Regions from separate parts of the Arthrobacter sp. GCM10027362 genome, predicted to be linked through region 3. Evidence: riboswitches for the same ligand, from Rfam matches in the RefSeq annotation. Region 3 holds a riboswitch; each other region holds the start of a gene.

Region 1 (5,554 bases), on a different contig from region 3:
TGCCGGTTCGGGTACGCGGCCACGCCCACCGCCAGCCGGCCGCCGGCCAGCGTGGCGCCGTGGCCGGCCTCGACCTGGCGGATCAGTTCCACCAGGTAGCGGGCAAAGGGCAGCTCGCCGCGGAACGCTTCCGGATCCCGGGGCAGGTCCCCGCGCATGGCCAGCACGCCCCGGACCCCCAGCCCCACAATCTGGCGCACCAGCAGGTCCAGGCTTGCCCGGGTCTCCCCCACGCAGGTCAGGTGGGCCAGCGGGCGCAGCCGGGTATTGCGCACCAGGTGCTCGATCAGCCGGATCGAGGCCCGGCGCCGGGCCGGCGTCCCGCTGTAGGTCACGGACACATAGTCCGGGTTGGTGGCCTCGAGTTCGGCAATGGCGCGCAGCACCGGCGCCTCGGCCTCCGGGCCGGCCGGCGGATACAGCTCATAGGACAACGACGGTGGTGCCGCCGCCCGTGGTGTCAAGGTCATTTCCACTCCTCGGTTCGTCCGAGGGAGTGCACCAGCGGGTGGCCCGGGAACCAACGGGATTCCCGGGCCGCGGCACAAGGCTCGGGGTGGGTCCGCTGGTGCGTCTCCATCGGTTCTGGCAGTAGCACCGTTCCGGCCTGTCCCTCCGGCGGAGGGGCAGGCGGATGGTTGCTGCGGCGTCAACAAGCCAGATCTCTCGGCCGCTCTTGATGGTTGGTGGGACCACCCTAAGGCCACGGCGGCAGCGGGCGGCAAATACCGGCGGAACCTGGCCGCAACATGACGATTTCTGCCGACTGCGTCGTCATGAAGCGGGCCGGACAGGTCATATGACGCCCCGCTTCCCCAAAACACATATTCGGGCCGTTCCCGGACGCATTCATTCACATTTCCGCGCCCTGGCGCACGGTGTCCCAGACTGTATAGCCAGGTCATGAGCGTCAGCAGAGGACCAAAGGACCGGATGCCCCGGCTTGCTGACCGGCAACCCTCCTCCGCGGCGGGGTGCCCCGGGTGAAGACCAGGCCGCCGGCGGACCCGCCGGCGGCAAGCGCGGGCGCCACCGCCGTTCCGAGGAATGCCTCCGGACAATGCCGTGGGCCCTGATTCGTAAGGAGCCGTACCGATGAGCAATTCGTGGTCGTTTGAAACCCGCCAGATCCACGCAGGACAGCCCGCCGACGCCGCCACCGGGGCCCGGGCACTGCCCATCTACCAGACCAGCTCGTTCGTCTTCCCCAGCGCCGAAAGCGCGGCGAACCGCTTTGCCCTCGCCGAACTGGCCCCCATCTATACGCGCATCGGCAACCCCACCCAGGAAGCGGTGGAAACCCGCATCGCCAGCCTGGAGGGGGGCCTCGCTGCCCTGCTGCTGTCCTCGGGACAGGCCGCGGAAACCTTCGCGGTCCTGAACATCGCCGAGGCCGGCGACCATATTGTGGCCAGCCCGAGCCTGTACGGCGGCACGTTCAACCTTTTCGCCCACACGCTCGGAAAATTCGGCATCGAGGTCACGTTCGTCGCGGATCCGGACAACCTGGACGACTGGCGCCGCGCGGTCCGGCCCAACACCAAGCTGTTCTTCGGCGAAGTGGTGGCCAACCCCCGGCAGGATGTGCTGGACCTGGAGGGCGTCAGCGCCGTGGCCCACGAAGCGGGAGTGCCGCTGATCGTGGACAACACCCTGGCCACCCCATACCTGATCCGCCCGCTGGAATGGGGCGCCGACGTCGTCGTGCATTCGGCCACCAAGTACCTGGGCGGCCACGGCAACGCCATCGCCGGCGTGATTGTCGACGGCGGCACCTTCGACTATACGAAGGACCCCGCCAGGTTCCCCGGGTTCAACACCCCCGACCCCACCTACAACGGGCTCGTTTACGGCCGCGACCTGGGCGAGGGCGGGGCGCTGGGCGCCAACCTGTCCTACATCCTCAAGGCCCGGGTCCAGCTGCTGCGCGACCTCGGTGCGGCGGCGGCACCGTTCAACGCCTTCCTGGTCGCCCAGGGCCTGGAGACCCTCAGCCTGCGGATGGAGCGGCATGTCGCCAACGCCCGGGCCGTCGCCGAGTGGCTCGAGTGCCACGACGACGTCGAATCGGTGGCCTACGCCGGCCTGCCCTCCAGCCCCTGGTTCGGGCGCGGGCAGAAGTACGGCCCCCGCGGCACCGGTGCCGTGGTCGCCTTCCGCCTCAGGGGCGGGGCCGAGGCAGGCAAGCGGTTCGTGGACGGGCTGGAGCTCCACTCCCATGTGGCGAACATCGGGGACGTCCGTTCCCTGGTCATCCACCCCGCTTCCACGACGCACAGCCAGCTTTCACCGCAGCAGCAGGAAGCAGCCGGCGTCACCCCGGGCCTGGTGCGGCTGTCGGTGGGCCTCGAGCACATCGACGACATCCTCGCCGACCTCGACGCCGGATTCCGCGCCGCCAAGGCAGCATCATGACGGCCGTGGCCGGCACCTCGGTCGAGGCCCTGCTGGGCGACCTGGCCGCCATCGTCGGGGAAGCGAACGTGCTGACCGACCCCGGCCTGACGGAAGGCTACCGCCGGGACATGCAGCCCCTGGCCGGGGCCGGGACACCCCTGGCGGTGGTCCGGCCCTCTTCCACCGCCGAAGTCGCAGCCGTCGTGAAGGCCTGCGCCGGGGCGGGGGTTCCCATCGTTCCCCGCGGCGCGGGCTCGGGCCTGACCGGGGCTGCCAACGCCGTTGACGGCGCCGTCACCATCTCCTTCACCCGCATGAACGCCAAGCCGGTAATCGACCGGGATGCACGCCTGGCCATCGTCCAGCCCGGCGTCGTCACCCTGGACCTGAAGAAGGCGGCTGAGGAACAGGGCCTGTTTTATGCGCCCGACCCCACCTCCAACGACTGGTGCACCATCGGCGGCAACCTGGCCAACGGGTCGGGCGGTCCCTGCGGCTCCAAATACGGAGTGACCGCAGACAGCGTCCTGGGCCTGGAAGTGGTGCTGGCCGGCGGCGAGATCCTGAGGACCGGCCGCACGACCCTCAAGGATGTGTCCGGCTACGACCTTAACCGGCTCTTCGTCGGCTCCGAGGGGACGCTGGGCCTGATCACCGAGGCGACCCTGTCCCTGCAGAAGAAGCCCCCGGCGCCACGCACCGCCGTCGCCGCCTTCCCCACCCCCGAGGCGGCCGGCCGGAGCGTGACCGGGTTCCTGGCCACCGGCCACCGGCTGAGTCTGCTCGAAATCATGGACGGCCCCTGCATCGGGGCGGTTGAAAGGTATCTGGGCAGCCCCATCCTCGGCGATGACGCTCCTGCTCCGGGCGCCGTGCTCTATGCCCAGAGCGACGCCGGGCACTCCCGGGAACTGGAAGCCTTCGAGGAACTCTGCCTGGGGAACGGGGCGGTTTTTACCTATGCCACCGATGATCCCTCCGAGGGGGAACTGTTCATGCAGTACTGGCACAGCCTTGAGCCGGCGCTGGAAGCCATGGGCACCTGGATCCTGCATGAAGTGACCGTTCTCCCCCGGCACATCTCCAGGCTGATCGGCAAGGCGGCCGAGATCGCCGAGGATACCGGTCTGTTCATCGGCGTCCACGGACATGCTGCCGACGGCACCCTCCACCCCATGATCGTGTTCAACCCGGGAAACGAGGACGAGCGCGGCCGTGCCCGGGCTGCCTACGACCTGGTTCTGCAGGCGGCAATTGGGCTGGGCGGCCCGGTTTCCGGAGAGCACGGAATCGGGCGGATGAAGGCCCGGCACCTGGGTGAGGAGATCGGGGAAACCGGGCTGGCTGTCCACCGGGCCATCAAAAAGGCACTCGACCCGCAAGGGATTCTGAATCCCGGATCCATGTTCCAGCCCGCCGGCTAGGCCCGGCTAGGCCCGGCCCGGCCGGGCCTGGCCGGCGCCGACGTCGACCGGCAGGTGCAGCGGGCCGCGCAGGATCGGGCTGGGCCGGTACGGCGGCGGGTCCTCGGCCAGCCGCGGGTCGGGCACCCGGCGGGCGAACCCGGTCAGGGCCACCTGCGTCTCCAGCCGGGCCAGCGGGGCACCGAAGCACAAATGGATGCCGCTGCCGAAGCCCAGGTGCCGGTTGTGCCGCCGGTCCGGGATGAACCGGTCCGGCTCGGCCACGTGGCCCGGATCGCGGTTGGCGGCGGCGAGCACCAGCGTGACCGGGGAGCCGGCGGGGATCCTGGTTCCGGCGATATCGATATCGTCCAGGGCCGTCCGGATGGGCACAAAGTGCACGGGCGGTTCGTAGCGCAGCAGTTCCTCGGTCATCGGGATGACCAGGTCCGGGTCCCGGCGCAGCCGCTCGAGGGCGTCGGGATGGCGCAGCAGGGTCAGCACGCCGTTTGCGATGAGGTTGACGGTGGTTTCGTGCCCGGCAATGAGCAGCAGCAGGCCGGTGCTCGCCAACTGCCCGGTGGACAGCCTCCCCTCGGGTCCGTCGTCGGCGGCCATTGCCGAGAGCAGGTCATCGCCCGGCGCCTGCCGGTGCCGCTCCACCAGGTCCGAGATGAAGTTGAACAGCTCCCTGCCTGCCTCTTCCCGCTTCTGCTGCTGCACCTGCGGATCCACGCCGGGATTGATGGCCTCCAGCGCCATGTCCACCCATTTGCGGAACCGCGGCCGGTCCTCGGGCGGAACGCCGAGCAGCTCGCAGATCACCGAGACCGGGAACGGGTACGCCAACTCGTCCACGACGTCGATCCGGGCCTTGCCCGCCATGTCGTCGATCAGCCCGCCGACGATCTCGGCCATCCGGGGTTCCAGGCCCGCGACCCGCCACGGCGCGTGCGGCGGCCCGAAGTGCCGCATCGCCAGGCGCCGCTGCCGGTCGTGCTCGGGCGGGTCCATCATCAGGAAACTCGGTGGCATGCCCTCGGACCGCTGCTGCTCCACGGCAGCGGAAAACTGCGGATTGTGGCTCGGATCCGAGCTCAGCCGCGGATCGTGCAGCAGCGCGAGAATCTCCGGATAGGTGCTGACCAGGTAGGATCCGTCCGCCTGGCGGCTCACCGGGGTGCGGCGGAGCTCGGCGTAGAGCGGGTAGGGATCGGCCCGGTGGGAATAGTCCAGGATCTGCTCCCAGACGGTGGGCTCGGCCATGGCGGCGGCTCCTTGATCGGTGGGACGGCGGCGGCACGGAACCCCGCCGGGACCGGCTTCGGCTGCGCCGGTCCGTCGATCTGGCGGAAGGACGGCGGAAACGCCGCCCCCTGCTCGATCAGCGGCTCGTAGAAGTCCAGCCACTTGTTCTGGTTGAAGGCCACGGCCGCCACAATCCGGCCCCGGCAGCCGTAGACCGCCAGGAAGCGGCGCTGCTCCACCGAGCCCTGGGCCACCACCACCTCGTCGGCCAGCGACGGCACGCCGACGCTCTTGATTTGGTGCCCGAACTGCACCGACCAGAACTTCGGCACCGCCAGGTGCGGCTGCAGCCCGGCCGGCCCGCCGGCCATGTTGTGCGCCGCGACCCCGGCCTGGGACACGGCGTCGCCCCAGTGCTCCAGCACCAGGAACCGGTTGCCGAACAGCGGCTGCGGGGCACAGGAAACATCCCCGGCGACGAAAATGTCCTCGACCACCTGCCCGTC
Region 2 (5,554 bases), on a different contig from region 3:
GAATCACTGTCGCTGCTGATCACCAATATTGGCGAGCTGATGACCCAGGATCCGGCCCGCGGAGCGGACACCGTGCTGCACGATGCCGCCGTCGTGGTGGAGGGGGAGCGGATCGCCTGGCTGGGACCGGCGGCCGGGGCGCCGGCGGCCGATGCCGAATACGACGCCGGCGGCCGGGCCGTGCTGCCCGGCTGGGTGGATTCGCACACCCATCTGGTCTTCGCCGGGGACCGCACTGCCGAGTTCGAGGCCCGGATGGCGGGGCAAAGCTATCAGGCCGGCGGCATCGCCGCCACCGTCGAGGCCACCAGGGCCGCCGGCGACTTCGAGCTGACCCGGCTGCTGCAGGAACGCGCCGCCGAGGCCTGCGCGGGCGGCACCACGTACCTGGAGACGAAGACCGGCTACGGGCTGGACGTGGAACAGGAGGAACGCAGTGCCCGGCTTGCCGCCACGGTGGCGGACCAGGTCACCTACCTCGGCGCCCACCTGGTGCCGGCCGGCATCGACGCCGACAAGTACACGGACCTGGTCTGCGCCGAGATGCTCCAGGCGGTGCGGCCCTACGTGCAGTGGGCGGACGTCTTCTGCGAGCGCGGGGCATTCACCGAGGAACAGTCTCGCCGCGTGCTCGCCGCCTGCCGGGACGCGGGACTGGGCCTGCGGGTGCACGGCAACCAGCTCGGCGAGGGGCCGGGGGTGGCGCTGGCGGTCGAGTTCGGTGCCGCGAGCGTGGACCACGTGAACCACCTCTCGGACACGGACGTGGAGCTGCTGGCCGGCTCCTGGGACGGCTGGGACGCCGCTTTTGGCACCGGCGGGCGCGGCACGGTGGCCACCTGCCTGCCGGCCTGCGACCTGTCCACCCGGCAGCCGTTGGCTCCGGCGCGGCGGCTGCTGGATGCCGGCGTCGAAATCGCGCTGGCCTCGAACTGCAACCCGGGCACCTCCTACACCAGCTCGATGAACTACTGCGTGGCCACGGCGGTGCTGCAGATGGGCCTGAGCGTGCACGAGGCGGTACGCGCGGCAACCTACGGCGGTGCGCTGGCGCTGGGGATGCACGCCGGCAGCGATGCCGACGGCGGGCGCGCGGTGGGCTCGATCGCCGTCGGACACCGGGCGGACCTGCACCTGCTCAACGCGCCCTCGGCCACGCACCTGGCGTACCGGCCGGGCATGCCGCTGACCGCTGCGGTTTGGCGGGCCGGCCAGCTGGTCGCCTGAGGTTGGGGCAGCGTTCAGCGGCTTCCCCGTCCCTGGCGGGCTCAGGACGGGGACCCCTGCCGCTTCTCTTGGCGTGTCGCTGCCGCGCCACGTAGGGACCCGGCTGCCCCACCTGGGGGACCGACAGGGCAAGATAGTGTGCATGCGGACCGAGACCACGCCCACTCCGGCGATACCCCGCACCCGCGGCTATTACCGGGCCGAAGTGCTGATTGTGCTGGGACTGTCGCTGGGGCAGTCCGCAGTGTATGCGGTGGTGGACCTGCTCGAAAAGGCCACCCGGGCGCCGCTGGCGTCGCAGACCACCAAACTCAACCCGGTCCTGGACCAGCGCGAGATCTTCGACCTGATCTACCAGCTGCTGGGGATCTTCTTCGCGCTGGTCCCGGTGGCGCTGGCGCTGTTCCTGCTCGCCGCGTCCGGCAGGCCGGCCGGACAGTCAGTGTTCCGCCGGCTGGGATTCGACTTCGCCCGGCCCGGGCTGGACTTCGGCCTCGGCCTGGCGCTGGCGGTGGTCATGGGGGCGGGGACCTTGGGCGTGTATGCGGCCGGCCGGGCCCTGGGAATTACGACGGCGATCGTGCCGGCGGCGCTGGACACCTACTGGTGGACGCTTCCGGTGCTGGTCCTGTCCGCCCTGCGCCACGCGGTGGTCGAGGAAGTCATCGTGGTGGGCTACCTGTTCGAGCGGCTGGCCAGGTTCGGCTGGGGCAACTGGACCGTCATCCTGGCCAGTGCCCTGGTCCGCGGGTCCTACCACCTGTACCAGGGGATCGGGCCGGGCATCGGCAACTTCCTGATGGGGCTGGTCTTCGGCTACGCCTACACCCGGACCCGGCGCGTGATGCCGCTGGTGGTGGCGCACGCGTTCCTGGACATTGCCGGTTTCGTCGGCTACGCCCTCTTCGGCCCCGCCATCGGCCTCGGCCGCTGACCCCGCTTCCCCTGCCGTCCCTTCCATCATCCCGTCCCCTTCCGCCCTTCCACCTGCATTTCCCTTCGGAACGGGAATATCCTGTGCCGGCGGAACGCGGTGAATACCCGGATGGCGGGAAACCGGGGGAGAGTCTGCCGGTCCCGGGCCGAATGGGCCGGCGAGAGTACATCGGTCGGGCGGCTGCGGCCAGCTGCGGTTCCACCTGTCCTGCGTCCGACCGGCGGCGGTCAGGGTCCTCGCCAGCCCGCGGGGATTCCGCGGCGAGGCCGGGTCCCACGTTGCGTCCCACATCCAGCGGATAAAATCCAGGCCGGCGGCGAGCCGAAAATGCTTCCAGAAGAAGTCCGTGATGCCCGGCAGTTGCCCGTCCGCGTCGAAGACCGGAGCCTGGCGTCCATGTATCCACCCTGCGGTCCGGGACCAAGCCTGCGGATTCACTGCCGTTCGTTTGTGGACTCCGCGGGTCCCGCCGGAACCTGTGGAGGAGCACATAAAGAAAACCCCTCGTTCCGGGAACCTGCTGCATGAACCTTGGGCAGCAGGTTCCCGGAACGAGGGGAAATGCCCGGGCCGGGCGGGAGCGCCGGAGCTGTTGAGCCGCGGGGCGGCGCGGCCGGGTCAGATTTCGACGACGCCGTTCGGGGTTTCGAAGCGCACGGAGAGGATGCCCGGCTCGCCCTTGGGCGCGGTCCAGGCCACCTTGACGTCCTCGAGCAGGTCATTGACCGGGGTGCCGAGCCAGTCCGCTACCCGCTCGGAGGACCCGGCAATCGTCAGGCCGATCAGCTTGACGATCGCCGGGCGGGCGTTGGAGGGGTGCAGGTCCTCCGTGCCGTCATCCCAGCGGATCATATAAGGCACCTGCGGATCGGCGATCAGGCCCTTGATGCCGATCTGCTGCCAGGTCAGTTCCTGCCCGTCCGGGAACTTGCGGTTGCCCGGGACGGCGCTGCGACCGAGCCGCTTTTCGAAGGGCTTGAGGTCATCGACCTCCACGCACCAGCCCATCCAGCCGCCGCCGGCCTCGGAGCGTGCCCGCACCGCCTGCCCGAAGGGCGCCTTGTCCGACGCGGGGTGGTCCAGCACCTCCACGACCTCGAGGTAGTGCCGGTCCGTCAGCGGGAAAATGGTATTGCGGGTGCCGAAGCGGGGGTGTACGCCGCCCTTGACGGCCTCAATGCCCAGGACCTTTGAAATCCGTTCGGTCGTGGCGGCGAGGCCATCGGGTTCGGCAGCATAGGAGACATGATCGAAGCGCATGGCTTCATCTTGGCATTTTGTGATCCACCTCTCGACTTAGGCCAGCCTAAGTGCGAACGGGGGCCGGTTCCGCCCGCGATTCGGCCCCCATGGTTCACACGTCGTCACATTAGTTGTTCCTAACTTGCCGCTGGGGCCGGCCATGGGCGAACCTGTATGCAGGTCATGAGTGCCAGCGCCAAGCCCCGGCTTGCTGGCCGGCAACCCTCCAACCGCGGTGGGGTGCCCCGGGTGAAGACCTGGCCTGTTGCCAAGAGGCGGCAGGCAAGCGCGGGTCGCACCCGTAGGCAGGCCGGTAGTACCGGCGTCCTGTCCGGTGGACCCCGAGTTGAGGGAGATGTCCAATGTCCAATGATTGGTCTTTCGAAACCCGCCAGATCCACGTCGGCCAGGAGCCGGATGCCGCCACCGGCGCCCGGGCCCTGCCCATCTACCAGACGACGTCGTTCGTCTTCCCCAGCGCCGAGAGCGCGGCCAGCCGCTTCGCGCTGCAGGAACTGGCCCCGATCTACACCCGGATCGGCAATCCCACGCAGGAAGCCGTGGAAACACGCATCGCCAACCTCGAAGGTGGCGCCGGCGCGCTGCTGCTGTCCTCCGGACAGGCGGCGGCCACCTATGCCATCCTCAACCTGGCCGAGGCCGGGGACCACATCGTGGCCAGCCCCAGCCTGTACGGCGGCACCTACAACCTGCTGAAGAACACCCTGACCAGGTTCGGCATCCAGGTGACCTTCGTGGCGGATCCGGACGACCTGGCGCAGTGGCGCGCGGCCGTGAAGCCGAACACCAAGGCGTTCTTCGGCGAGGTGGTCTCCAACCCGCGCCAGGACGTGCTGGACATCGAGGGGGTCAGCGCCGCCGCGCACGAGGCCGGCGTGCCGCTGATCGTGGACAACACGCTTGCCACCCCGTACCTGATCCGCCCGATCGAGTGGGGCGCGGATATCGTGGTGCACTCGGCCACCAAATACCTCGGCGGCCACGGCACCGCAATCGGCGGCGTGATCGTGGATGCGGGCAAGTTCGACTTCGGCGCGGACCCGGCGAAGTTCCCGGGCTTCAACACCCCGGACGAGAGCTACAATGGCCTGGTCTTCGCCCGCGACCTTGGGGTGGGCGGCGCGCTGGGGGCCAACCTGGCCTACATCCTCAAGGCCCGCGTCCAGCTGCTGCGGGACCTGGGCTCCGCCATCTCCCCGTTCAACGCCTTCCTGATCGCCCAGGGCCTCGAGACCCTGAGCCTGCGGGTTCAGCGCCACGTGGAGAATGCGCAGAAGGTCGCCGAGTTCCTCGAAGCACACGACGACGTCGTTTCGGTGGCGTACGTGGGCCTGCCCTCGAGCCCCTGGTACGAGCGGGGACGCAAGTACGGGCCGAAGGGCACCGGTTCCGTCGTCGCGTTCGAAATCGCCGGCGGCGTGGAGGCGGGCAAGCAGTTCGTGGACGGGCTGGAGCTGCATTCGCATGTGGCCAACCTCGGCGACGTGCGCTCGCTGGCCATCCACCCGGCCTCGACCACGCACGCCCAGCTCTCGCCCGCGGAGCAGGTGGCCGCCGGCGTCACGCCGGGCCTGGTCCGGCTGGCCGTGGGCATAGAACACATCGACGACATTATCGCGGACCTGGAAGCCGGCTTCCGGTCCGCCAAGTCCGCATAGCCAGAGAGCGGGAGATGATTTGACCACTGTGCAGCCACAGGAACTCGTGGACACGGCCATCGACGGAACCCTGCGTTCGGTTTCGATCGGAGCCCTGGAACTGGAAACCGGCGGTTACCTGCCGGACGTTGTCCTTGGCTTCGAGACCTGGGGCACCCTGAACGGGGATGCCTCCAATGCCGTGCTGATCGAGCACGCCCTGACCGGCAGCACCCACGTGGCGCGCGGCGGATCGGACGAGGCAGGCTGGTGGGATTCGCTGGTCGGCCCCGGGGCCACCATCGACACCGACCGCTACTTCGTGGTGGCGGTAAACATGCTCGGCGGCTGCTACGGCTCCACCGGCCCGTCCTCCCCGGCCCCGGACGGGGCCCCGTGGGGTTCCCGCTTCCCGTTCGTGACCATCCGCGACTCGGTCCGCGCCGAGGCCCGGCTGGCCGACCTGCTCGGCATCCGGCGCTGGCACGCC
Region 3 (5,554 bases):
CTGGTGCGGGTAGTGGTTGGCGCGGTGGGACAGCCCCACGCGCTCGAGCAGTTCACCCACGCGGGCCTTGATTTCGCGCGGCTCGACGCCGAGGTATTCCAGGGGCATGGCAATGTTCTGCGCCGCGGTGCGGCGGTTGAACAGGCTCGCGGACTGGAAGACGGTGCCGATCCGCCGGCGCGCCTCGCGCAGGCGTTTTTCCGGCAGGCTGCTCAGGTCCTCGCCATTGACGACGACGGACCCCGAGGTGGGCCGCTCCAGCAGGTTGATGCACTGGGCCAGGGTGCTCTTGCCGGCCCCGCTGGGGCCGACGACGGCGAAGATCTCGCCGCGGTCGACGGCGAAGTCCAGCTGGTCAAGGACCGTGACGGCGTTCGTACCGTGGCCGTAGACCTTGGTTAGCTGATCGAGACGGATCATGGCGGTTCTTTTCTGTAGTGCCCGCAGCGGGCAGGACAAAAGGGCAGGGAAGGGTAGGGCAGGGCAGGCTTGGAACGGCCGCTGGTCGAGTAGCGGGGAACGAGCGTATCGAGACCTGGTGAGGCAAGCCGCCGGATCCCGATACGGCCGCGGAGCGGCCTGCCCGACCAACGGTGGCAGGCGGGTCCGCTACACGAAGGCCGGCTGTTCCAGCTTCTTGAAGCCGGAGGCGTGGAAGATCAGCGGCTCGTGCGCGTCCTCATGCGTGGCGTGCTGGTGGACCCGCAGCAGCACCACGTGGTGGTCGCCCGCCGGGACTTCCTGTTCCACCGAACACTCCAGCCACAGCGCCGCCTCCTCCAGGAGGATGGCGCCGCCGTCGGTGGTGTGCAGGCGCAGGCCGGCGAAACGGTCCCCGGTCTTGGACGCGATCTGCCGGCAGACGCCGTCGTGGGCGGTGCCCAGGATGGAGACGCCAATGCGTTCCGACCGGCGGACGATGGGCCAGGTGCGGGAGGTGTTCTGGACCGCGAACATCACCAGCGGCGGTTCCATGGAGACGCCCACCGTGAAGGAGGACGCGACGATGCCCTGCGGGGCGCCGTCGACCAGGGAGCAAAGGGCAGCGATGCCGGACGGGAAGCGGCCGAAGGCTCTGCGGAGTGCCCCAGGCTGGAGGTCATCGCTGAGTGACATGACGGTGGTCCTTTGCCGTTAGGCGATCGGCCGGGCGTGCCGCTGCACAGCCGGCCGAAGCGCGGTACTTGCCACACCGGCTGTTCCGGCGGGCCGAATCTTCACCTGGAGCACCCCGCTACTGCGAGAGGGTTGCCGGCCAACGAGCCAGGGCTTGACGTTGGCGCTCTTGATTCGCGTACAACGCTAGAAGCTTCAGGCTCCCGGGGTCAACTGCCGGCAACAGTTCGTAAAGTTCGCGGCGCGGCTGCTGCCCTTCCCACCGTCCCCGCCGTATGCAATGATCCAGCAGGGAGCACGGTCTTTTGCGCAGGTGTCCCCGGCATCGTGAATATCGTTGAAAGGCCATTGGGGGATGACCAATCATTGGGGGACAGGGGCCGCAGAACGCCCAAAGCACGGCGGCGGGTTCGGCGGTTTGCCGCGCTCGCTAAGCGGACGGATCCCGCAATGGGTCTTCGAGAAGGCCCCCGGGCGCCGCAGCCCGTCCAACGGACGGCCCGCCCGGCCCGGCCCGCAGCAGGTGCGGCGGCCGCTGCGTTCGCGCCGGGGGCGGAACTATTCCACCGGCTGCATCATAGCCTTGGCGGCATGCCTGACGCTGGCCGTGGGCGGGGACCTGTGGAACCGGTTTGTGCCCGTTGACCTGCTGACGCCGCCTGCCCTGCGGGACCACCCCATGCCCGGGCACGAGGAGGCCGGCCGGCCGCTCGGAGCGCCCCGGCCGCTCACGGCCGCCAGCGGCTCCTACAAGTTCAACTACGCAGGGGTGGGCGGCCGGCCTTTTGTCGCTTTCAGCCCCTGCCGGCCGGTCCACTATGTGGTGAACAGCCGCCATCAGCCGCCTGGCGGCGGCGAGCTGATCGGCGCCGCGGTATCCCGGGTTTCCCAAGCCACCGGACTGAAGTTCGTCGCCGACGGCGAGACGCAGGAGCGGGCTTCGGACGAACGTGCCGCGTACCAGCCGGACCGCTACGGGGACCGGTGGGCGCCGGTACTGATCGACTGGGTGACGCCGGAACAGGAGCCGATGTTCGCGCTGGCCGAGGCGCCCGGCGGCACCACGCGGCTGGGCGACGCCCGGGCGCTGCCGGTCTCCGGGGAGGGGTCCCCGGATGTCCTGGTGACCGGCCAGGTCAGGCTCAATGCCACCGCACTGGGCGTCAGGCTGCGCGAGCCCGGCGGCACCGCCGCGGTCCAAGCCACCATCCAGCACGAGCTGGGGCATATTGTCGGGCTGGGCCATACCCCCGACAAATCGCAGCTCATGGCGGAGACCAGCAACGGGCAGACCGATTTCGGTGCCGGGGACCTGGTAGGCCTGGCCGCCCTGGGCACCGGCCCCTGTGCGCCGCGGATCTGAGCGGCGTTACAGCAGGGCGCCGGGCCGCCGGTGAACCGGCCGTGCCCGCAGCGCCGCGGCCAGCAGCACCAGCGCCGCCAGTTGGATGGCCCCGACGACGGCAACCAGCACGGGCGTACGGCCGTAGAGCCCGCCGGCGAGTGCGCCGCCGGCCAGCGCCGCAGCGCCCTGGATGGCCGCAAAGATGCCGTAGGCCGTGGCCCGCCGGCCCGACGGAACCAGGTCTGCCACCAGCGCCTTGACGGTGGAATCCTGGATGCCGGTGGCAATGCCCCAGGCCAGGACGCCGGCCAGCACCGGGCCGAGGCTGGCGGAAAACGCAAGCCCGGGAACCAGCGCGACCAGGCCGGGCAGGACCAGCAGCACGCCGGCACCGCGCCGATCGTAGGCCCAGCCCGTGGCCAGGGCCGCGGCCGCTTCGGCCAGCATTGCCCCGGCATAGGCCAGCGGCACCGCGGCGAGCGGCAGCAGGCCGGTTTCGGTCAAGTGGAAGGCGATCACCCCGAACGTCACCAGCCCGGCGGTCACGGCCCCGGCCGAGGCGGCGAACAGGTAGAAGGCCCGCGGCAGTGCGGTCCGCGCCCGGGAGGCCGCGGCGACGCCGTCGCCCGCCGTCGCCGGCTCCGCAGGTTCGTAGACGCTCATGTCCGGGACGCGGCGGCGCAGCCAAAGCAGCAGGGCAATGGCCGCCGCCCCGGGAAGGGCGAGCAGGGCCAGGGCCGGCCAGATGGCCGTGGTGGCCCCGATCGCGGCCGCGACCAGCAGCGGCCCGGCGAACGCGCCGAGTTGGTCCAGCATCTTGTGGACGGCCATCCCCCGGCCCCGGCCCACGGCGCCGGCGGCATAGGAAAGCAGCGCGGACTTGGCCGGCGAGCGGACGGCCTTGCCCGCGCGTTCGGCCAGGATCAGCCCCACGGCCAGCACCAGGCCGGCGCCCCCGGCGAACGGCGCAACGGCCAGCAACGGCACGCAGACCGCGGTCATGGCATAGCCGGCCAGGGTCAGGGTCCAGTACCTGCGGGTGCGATCCGCCAGCGGTCCGAACAGCAGGCGGAAGAGCAGCGCGATGCCTTCGCCGGCCCCCGTGACCAGCCCCACCAGCAGGGCGCTTGCTCCCAACCCGGCCAGCAGCGGGCCGGTGATCGAACGGGCGCCCTCGTAGACCATGTCCGCGGTCAGGCTGACAAGCCCGAACGCGGTGACGGTGCGCCACGGGGACAGCGGCCAGCGGGGGAGGGATCCGGATACCGGGGTGCCGGAGTCGGCGGGCTGCGTCACGCTACGAGCTTACCGTTCGCTGCCTGCAACTCCCCGGCGGCCCGGTGGTGCGGGCACAGCCCGCCCTTTCCCCTGGCCGGGCACCGGCGTAGCGTTTTTTATGTCCCTTTTTCCAACCAGCAGCAACCAGATAGGTGTGATTGTGATGCCGGAATTCATGGATGTACATCACCATATGGTGGGAATAACGGCGGAAGGCCTGAAGGCGGCCCATGCGGCCGATATCGCCGCCCAGGGCGAAGAGGGCGTCAATTTCAAGCAGGCCTGGGCGGACCCGGAATCCGGCGTCGTCTACTGCCTCTCCGAGGCGCCGTCCGCGGACGCCGTCCAGCGGGTGCACGAGCGGACCGGGCATCCGGCGGATGAGATCCATCCCGTCCCGCTCGTCGTCTGAAGAAGCCCGCACCCGCGCTTGGGCCGGCGCCATGTGGTCGCCGGCCCAGCCGTTGCTGCGGACACCCAAGATGGCCTCCGCCCGGGACATTTCCATTACGGCGACGGCGCCGGCCTGGCTGCTGGCCAAGCCCGGGATCACCGCGGCCCTGGACGCGGCCTCGGCCAGCTTCGCCTGGCTTTTACGGCCCCTGCCCGCCGGGCGGGTGGGAGGCCGAGTGCACCACATAGCGTTCGAGCCGGCGGTCCGGGACCAGCCAGATCGTGGCCACCACCGTGTAGGCGGCAAGGCCCGCCAGCGGGTGGACGAAGGTTAGCGCCAGGCCCAGCAGGTAGATGGCGGGGGAGGCCTTGCCCTTCCAGTCCCGTCCCACGGCCCTGGCCAGGGCGCCGTTGCGGCCCTGCTGCCGAATCAGGGCACGCTCCAGGACGAAGTAGGCGATGGCGGCCAGCAGCAGATTCATCCCGTAGACCAGGACCGGGACCTGGGCAAAGCCGGATTCGTCCATCCAGCGCGTGGTGAAGGGAAAGAGCGAGAGCCAGAACAGCAGGTGCAGGTTCGCCCAAAGCACCCCGCCGCTGACCTTCCCGGCGAGCTGGAGCATGTGATGGTGGTTGGCCCAGTAGATGCCGACGTAGATGAAGCTGAGCAGGTAGCTCAGGAACGTGGGCGCCACCGCCAGCAGGCCGTGCCAGGTCGGCTCCTCCGGGACCCGCAGCTCCAGCACCATGATGGTGATGATGATGGCCAGGACGCCGTCGCTGAAGGCCTCGAGCCGGTTCTTGTTCATGGTGTGGCTCCCATGCAGGCATCATGGCGGAACAGTTGCCGGGTTGGGAAGCTGCCGGGGCGTACCATCCGGCGCTACGCTCGTGGGATGGAAGCCAGGGACGACCGGCCGGCTGGAACCGAACCGGTGACCCAGCGGTACAAAAGGCTGTTCCGGTCGGGAAATTCCACGGACCGGACGGTTTTCTTCAGCGACGCGGTTTTCGCCATCGCCATGACGCTGCTGGTCCTCGACCTGAATATTCCGGAGGGCCTGGACCAGGGACGGCTGGGCGAGGCATTGGCCCAGGCATGGCCTCAATTCTTTGCCTACGCGCTCAGCTTCGCAGTGATCGGCAGCGCCTGGCTGGACCACCACCAAAAATTCACCGTCATCCAGCGCTACGACCGGCGGCTGCAGCTGCTCAACCTGCTGCTGCTCTTCTTCATCGCGATCCTGCCCATGCCCACGAGCTTCCTCAGCGACTATGGCGGCAAATCCTCTCCGTGGCCCCCGGTGCTCTACGCGGCGGTGACGGCGGGAGTGTTCCTGAGCCTGAACCTGATCTGGGTCCATGCCTGGCGTGCCGGCCTCGTCTCGCCGGTGGTGGACAAGGCGCTGTACAGCTACATGT

The links. A riboswitch is a leader RNA that binds a small molecule or an ion and turns the genes downstream of it on or off. The one in region 3 is predicted to bind S-adenosylmethionine.
Region 1: it holds a riboswitch for S-adenosylmethionine, as region 3 does, so the genes downstream of both, ACFQ36_RS19350 (bifunctional o-acetylhomoserine/o-acetylserine sulfhydrylase) here and ACFQ36_RS04565 (flavin reductase family protein) in region 3, are expected to answer to the same signal.
Region 2: it holds a riboswitch for S-adenosylmethionine, as region 3 does, so the genes downstream of both, ACFQ36_RS13625 (bifunctional o-acetylhomoserine/o-acetylserine sulfhydrylase) here and ACFQ36_RS04565 (flavin reductase family protein) in region 3, are expected to answer to the same signal.

What each region holds. Positions count from the first base shown of each region.
Region 1 covers NZ_JBHTML010000199.1:144-5,697, reverse strand. Annotated here, with positions in the region: gene ACFQ36_RS19355 (methylenetetrahydrofolate reductase) at 1-470, opposite strand, end outside; SAM riboswitch class I at 574-686, opposite strand; SAM riboswitch class IV at 900-1,029, shown strand; gene ACFQ36_RS19350 (bifunctional o-acetylhomoserine/o-acetylserine sulfhydrylase) at 1,096-2,415, shown strand; gene ACFQ36_RS19345 (FAD-binding oxidoreductase) at 2,412-3,821, shown strand; gene ACFQ36_RS19340 (cytochrome P450) at 3,828-5,066, opposite strand; partial or broken gene ACFQ36_RS19335 (oxidoreductase C-terminal domain-containing protein) at 4,973-5,554, opposite strand, start outside.
Region 2 covers NZ_JBHTML010000093.1:4,914-10,467, reverse strand. Annotated here, with positions in the region: gene hutI (imidazolonepropionase) at 1-1,227, shown strand, start outside; gene ACFQ36_RS13635 (CPBP family intramembrane glutamic endopeptidase) at 1,370-2,161, shown strand; gene ACFQ36_RS13630 (VOC family protein) at 2,783-3,424, opposite strand; SAM riboswitch class IV at 3,586-3,701, shown strand; gene ACFQ36_RS13625 (bifunctional o-acetylhomoserine/o-acetylserine sulfhydrylase) at 3,769-5,085, shown strand; gene ACFQ36_RS13620 (homoserine O-acetyltransferase) at 5,105-5,554, shown strand, end outside.
Region 3 covers NZ_JBHTML010000015.1:4,739-10,292, forward strand. Annotated here, with positions in the region: gene ACFQ36_RS04560 (methionine ABC transporter ATP-binding protein) at 1-420, opposite strand, end outside; gene ACFQ36_RS04565 (flavin reductase family protein) at 610-1,116, opposite strand; SAM riboswitch class IV at 1,176-1,291, opposite strand; gene ACFQ36_RS04570 (peptidase) at 1,472-2,479, shown strand; gene ACFQ36_RS04575 (MFS transporter) at 2,486-3,757, opposite strand; gene ACFQ36_RS04580 (SCO4226 family nickel-binding protein) at 3,915-4,151, shown strand; gene ACFQ36_RS04585 (TMEM175 family protein) at 4,333-4,941, opposite strand; gene ACFQ36_RS04590 (TMEM175 family protein) at 5,068-5,554, shown strand, end outside.